Regions from separate parts of the Paenibacillus salivarius genome, predicted to be linked through region 2. Evidence: predicted binding sites of a transcription regulator. Region 2 holds the regulator's gene; the other holds the start of a gene.

Region 1 (3,148 bases), 2.6 Mb from region 2:
TTTTCAGGCAGTACGAGACAATAAAGGGGGATCATCATCAACCTCGAGAAATACTTAAAATTGTGAATAATTTAAGAACGACGGATTTACCTCTTGCAATGTGAAAAATGTCACACTATAATAAGATCATAAGGTGAACAAATTCACAAACACATCGTTTATAAAGTGACTAATTTCACAAATAATACCCCGAATTGTTACAGATACAGTACAAGGGGATATGAGGAGGAAGAAATCATGAAAGTAGCAGTTATCGGATGTACCCATGCAGGAACGGCAGCCATTGTTAATACAGCAAAGCTTTACCCCGAAGCGGAAATTACGGTTTATGAGCGCAATGACAATATCTCTTTTCTGTCGTGCGGGATCGCCCTTTACGTTGGCGGCATGGTGAAGGATCCCCAAGGTTTGTTCTATTCGTCGCCCGCGCAGCTTGCCGAGCTCGGCGTCAACACCAAGATGCGGCATGAGGTGACCGCGGTGGACACCAAGGCCAAAACATTGCGGGCCCGCAACCTGGAGACCGGAGAGGAGTTTGGCGATACGTTCGACAAGCTGGTCGTAACGACGGGCTCGTGGCCGATCGTTCCGAAATTCGAAGGCATCGAGCTGGATAATATTTTGCTTTCGAAAAACTTCAACCATTCGAACACGATCATCGAAAAAGCGGAGCAGGCCAAAAACATCGTGGTCGTGGGCGCCGGTTACATCGGCGTAGAATTGGTCGAAGCCTTCCAGCTGAACGGCAAGCAGGTGACGCTGATCGACGCGGAGGACCGCATTTTGAGCAAATATCTCGATGCCGAGTATACCGATAAAATCGAAGAATCGTTGAAAGACCACGGAATCCGGCTCGCCTTGGGCGAGAAAGTTACAAAATTCACAGGCGAGGAGGGCAAAGTGCGCCAAGTCGTCACCGACCGCGGCCAATACGATGCGGATCTGGTGATCATGTGCATCGGCTTCCGTCCGAACACCGGTCTGTTGAAGGGGCAAGTCGACATGTTGGATAACGGCGCGATCATCGTAGATGAATACATGCGGACCAGCACGCCGGACGTGTATGCGGCAGGCGACAGCTGCGCGGTATTTTACAACCCGACGAAAAAGCATGCCTACATTCCGCTCGCAACCAACGCGGTTCGGATGGGCACCCTGGTTGCCCGCAACCTGGTCGCGCCAACGGTGAGATATATGGGGACGCAAGGCACATCGGGAATCAAAATTTACGAGGACAATATTGCCGGAACGGGCATGACCGAAGTTGCGGCCAAGGACGCGGGCATCGAAGCCGAAGCCGTGATGATCACGGACAACTATCGTCCCGAATTTATGCCGACGCATGAACCCGTGATGCTGAAGGTCGTATATGAAAAAGCGACCCGCCGTATTCTCGGCGCTCAAATCATGTCGAAGGTCGACTTGACCCAGTCGATCAACACGATTTCGGTGTGCATTCAAAACGGCATGAAGATGGAGGAACTGGCGTTTGTCGACTTCTTCTTCCAACCGCACTACAACAAGCCGTGGAACTTCCTGAACAGCGCCGGTCTCGGTGCACTCCCGGAAGTTCCGGCACGGGAAACGGTGAACGCTTAAAAAGCGAAAAGAATGCAGGTCATGATAAGCCCCGCGGATTCTCGGATCTGTCGGGGCATCATGATGTAGCCATGGAATCTTTTTTTGTGAATGAATTCACGATTATCCATCCATTTCGTGACGAATGTTACTTAACGATCCTCCGGGGCCAGGTACAATAAGGGTCGGAAACCTCATGATCATCAACAAGTCAAAAGGGGAAATGTTCGATGGCTTACAATAAACCGGATCAAATTGCTAAAGTGACGGTCGAAATGGGGATCAAAAAGGCGCATAATCCTTTGCTTACGGTGCTGGTGCTCGGTTTTTTGGGCGGGGCGTTCATCGCCCTCGGCTTTTTGCTGGATATTCGGGTCATTGCCGGCGCGCCCAAGGAATGGGGCAGCTTCGCGAATTTTATCGGCGCGGCGGTGTTCCCGATCGGGCTGATTCTCGTGCTGCTCGCGGGAGGGGAACTGCTCACCGGGAACATGATGGCGGTGCCGCTATCCCGGATGGCCAAGAAAATTACCACCGGCGAGATGTGCAAAAATTTGGTGCTTATTACGCTCAGCAACTTTATCGGCGCACTGTTTGTCGCGTATTTTTTCGGCCATGTCGCCGGTTTGACCTCAAGCGGGGTTTACCTCGAGAAGCTGGTCGATATGGCGGGACACAAGCTGGATGACGGCTTCGTGCAGGCGTTCGTTTCGGGGATCGGCTGCAACTGGCTGGTGGCACTGGCCGTTTGGCTCTCCTACGGGGCGGATAATATGAGCGGAAAAATACTCGGCATCTGGTTCCCGACGATGGCATTTGTCGCGATCGGATTCCAGCACGTGGTGGCCAATATGTTTTTGATTCCGGCAGCCATCTTTGAAGGTTATTATTCTTGGGGCGAATACCTGCGAAATTTCGTGCCGGTCTGGCTGGGTAACTTGGCGGGCGGCGCGCTGTTCGTGGCCGGAGCCTACTGGACCGCTTATTTGAAAGACGGCGGAGTTAAGCCTCAGGCGGCCGATGACGGGATAAAAAAAGGGCAGTCTACGACGGAAGCTTCCTCCGTAGCGGCCGGTAAGCATGCTTAATATGGAGTAGTAAAGAAAATCGGTCAGTCCTTCCGTGCCGGGGGATTGGCCGTTTTTTTTTGCAACGGAGGGTTCCAGCTTCATGTTTTCTAGTAGACACCGCCCCGCCTTTTTCCTAAGATTAAAGAACCGGATGTTTACGAGAGTGGGTGGAGTACTGTGAACAAAAACATGATCGACGAGCAAAACGGCGTCTTCCCCGCGGTCTGTCCGCTGGATTGTCCGGATACGTGCGGTTTGCTCTTGCATAAAGAAAACGGAAAAATCGTCAAGGTGACCGGAAACCCGGATCATCCGATTACGAAAGGCGCAATCTGCAATAAGGTGCGAAATATGGCCGAGCGGGTGTACCACCCGGAACGGGTGCTGTACCCGATGCGGCGTGTCGGAGCCAAGGGCGAGGGGAAATTCGAACGAATCAGCTGGGACGAGGCGATTGCGGAAATTTCCGGACGGTATCGTTCGTTGATTCAGGAACATGG
Region 2 (3,148 bases):
TGGCCGAATTGAAGGACGACGAACAGGATTTGGGCTACGAAAGCCTGATCACGGATATCAACGGGCTGCTTAAGGATCTTGGAACCGAACGCGACGCCTTGCGTTTCTTCATGAAGCTTGAGGATATCAATACCGTGTATTGGATCGAAGGAAACGGCAATTTCCGAAGCAAATCGCTGCAAATTTTTGCCGTTCCGATCGATGTCAGCGCGCAGTTAAAGGGCTATTTCTTTGATGTGAAAAAAAGCGTAGTCATGACCTCTGCTACTTTATCGGTCGATAAATCGTTCCAATATATGATCGACCAATTGGGCTTGACGGATGCCTCCGAGCAGGGAAAGCTGATTACGTCGATGCTCCCCTCCCCGTTCAATTACCGGGAACAGGCATTGCTTGTCATTCCGCGGGATTTTCCGAGCGTGAAGGGGAACGTGGGCGACGACCACTTTGTGAACACCCTGGTACGCTCCCTTGCGGATACGGCGGCCAAAACCAAAGGACGGATGCTGGTATTGTTCACCTCCTACCGGATGTTGAGGCAGGTGTACGACCCATTGAAGGAACTTCTGGCGGATGAAGGCATAACCGTGATCGGACAAGGCATGGACAGCGGTAGCCGAACCAAGCTGACCCGCCGTTTTCAAGGGCAAGAAGCATCCGTATTGCTAGGCACAAGCAGTTTTTGGGAAGGGGTGGACATCCCCGGGGAAGCTCTCACGTGTCTCGCGATTGTCCGACTGCCTTTTCAGCCGCCCAACCATCCGCTCGTGGAAGCGAAGAGCGAACGGCTTCAGCAGGAAAAGAAAAATCCTTTCATGAAGCTGTCCGTACCGCAAGCCGTCATCCGATTTAAGCAAGGCTTCGGACGACTGGTCCGTTCTTCTCAAGACCGCGGCATCGTGGTTGTTTATGATACACGCATCCTTGAATCATACTACGGTAAATACTTTTTGTATTCCTTGCCCGGACCGAAGATGGAGCATATGCCGCTTACGCAGATGGTTCCGCGCATATCGGAATGGCTGGACGCCGAAGACGGACAGTAATCGTTGTTCAAATCGTACCAATGAGGGGGAAATATATAATGAAGTCGGAAAAAATTTCGGATGCCGTGGTGCGCAGATTACCCGTGTATTTACGCTTTCTAAATGAGCTCAGCCGCCGGGAAGTCCCGACGGTGTCTTCACAGGAGCTCGGTCAAAAGCTCGATTTAAACCCTGCTCAAATCCGCAAGGATCTTGCTTATTTCGGGGACTTTGGCCGCAAGGGAATCGGTTATGACGTTTCCTACTTGATCGAAAAGATCCGCCAGATTTTGAACCTGGACCAGCAGATCAACGTGGCCTTAATCGGTGCCGGTAACCTCGGGCATGCGCTGTCCAACTACAATGCTTACTTGAAGGATACGATGAAAATCGTCGCTGTTTTTGACGCTTCTCCGGACAAAATCGGAAGCCAAATCAACAATATAACGATTCAGCCGATTGATGAGCTGGTGGAAACCGTAAAAAACAAGCAAATTCGGATCGGTATTATCACGGTGCCCGCTCCGGAGGCTCAGCGTGTGGCTGATCAACTGGTTGCCGCGGGAATCGGGGCGATTTTGAATTTTGCTCCTATTATTCTTAAGGTCCCTTCAGACGTGCGCGTACATGCGGCCGATTTCACAACCGATCTTATGAGCTTGGCTTACTATCTGGATGGCGGAAAGGAATTAAAAGAACATGACACGAAAGTGGCTGATTAAAGACGGAACCTTCGCGGTGCCTGACCGGGAAACACCGGTCATCCGCGGTTACATGTTGATCGAAGGCAGTACCATTACTTATATCGGAGAGCAGCGCCCGGAAGGCGTGGAGGGAGCGGAAACCTTTGACGGCAAAGGCTTGCTGTTCCTCCCGGGGCTGGTCAATACGCACGGGCACGCGGCGATGTCGCTGCTGCGCGGTTACGGGGACGACATGGTGCTGCAGGAGTGGCTGCAAACCAAAATGTGGCCGATGGAAGCGAAATTTACCGGCAATGATGTATACTGGGGGACTGCGTTGTCCGTCTTGGAAATGCTGAAAGGCGGCACGACGACTTTCCTGGATATGTATGATCATATGGATCAGGTAGCTTCCGTCGTGGAGCAGTCGGGCATTCGAGCCGTGCTCACGCGCGGAGTGATCGGCTTGTGCCCGCCGGATGTGCAGCAGCATAAACTGGAAGACGCGATTGCGTTCGCCAAAGGCTGGCACGGAAAGGCGGACGGACGGATTACGACGATGATGTCGCCGCATGCTCCTTACACCTGTCCGCCGGACTATATCGAAAAAATCGTTCAGGCGGCGCATGACCTGGATTTGCCGCTACATACGCATATGTCGGAAACCCGGGCAGAGGTGGAACAAAATGTGGCGGATTACGGAGTACGGCCGGTTCAGCATTTGCTGAACCTTGGGTTGTTCAGCCGTCCGTCATTGGTCGCTCATGCCGTTCATCTGAACGACGAGGAAATCGAAATATTGGCTGCTAACAAGGTGGCCGTTTCCCACAACCCGGGCAGCAATCTCAAACTGGCCAGCGGCGTCGCCCGCGTTCCGGAACTGCTTGCCGCCGGGGTTACGGTATCGCTCGGCACGGACGGTCCGGCCAGCAACAACAACCTCGACATGTTCGAGGAAATCAGGTTGGCAGCTTTGATTCATAAAGGGGTTTCCGGTGACCCGACAGCCATTCCGGCACGGGAAGCGCTGCGGATGGGAACGGAGTACGGGGCGAAGTCGCTCTATTTGCAAGACACCGGTAGATTGGCGGCAGGCATGAAAGCCGACTTCATTGCGGTAAATACGGAGCAGGCCCATTTCCTGCCGCGTACCGATTATATATCCCATGTGGTATACTCGGGCGGAGCCAAAGACGTAGAGCATGTTTGGGTCAACGGCAAACAAGTCGTAAAACACGGTATGTGCCTCACGCTGGATGAGGAAAAAGTCCGTTTTGAAGCACAGGCCGCTTTCGAAAGCCTTCTTGGCCGCTAGGGCGTAGCGGATGATAATGTTCATGGGGAAAGGAAGAGAGGCTTGAGGAACAGAACCAAATGGATCCTGATCTCCATTCTGATTTTGGCGCTCGCGCTCTTTGGCCTTCACCGCTTTTATCTTTA

Evidence for each region. Region 2 encodes Rex, which represses fermentation and respiration genes when NADH is low (regulators of the CRP and FNR family bind a similar motif). Its sites were predicted from a motif close to TTGTGAAATATTTCACAA; they were not measured.
Region 1: the regulator Rex is predicted to act here: its motif matches at 1,684-1,701, upstream of ACSFXJ_RS23950 (formate/nitrite transporter family protein).

Annotation. Positions count from the first base shown of each region.
Region 1 covers NZ_CP195592.1:5,160,937-5,164,084, reverse strand. The annotation lists gene ACSFXJ_RS23955 (FAD-dependent oxidoreductase) at 238-1,599, shown strand; gene ACSFXJ_RS23950 (formate/nitrite transporter family protein) at 1,809-2,666, shown strand; gene ACSFXJ_RS23945 (molybdopterin-containing oxidoreductase family protein) at 2,838-3,148, shown strand, end outside.
Region 2 covers NZ_CP195592.1:2,516,013-2,519,160, forward strand. The annotation lists gene dinG (ATP-dependent DNA helicase DinG) at 1-1,046, shown strand, start outside; gene ACSFXJ_RS11375 (redox-sensing transcriptional repressor Rex) at 1,085-1,747, shown strand; gene ACSFXJ_RS11380 (amidohydrolase) at 1,725-3,023, shown strand; gene ACSFXJ_RS11385 (cell wall elongation regulator TseB-like domain-containing protein) at 3,066-3,148, shown strand, end outside.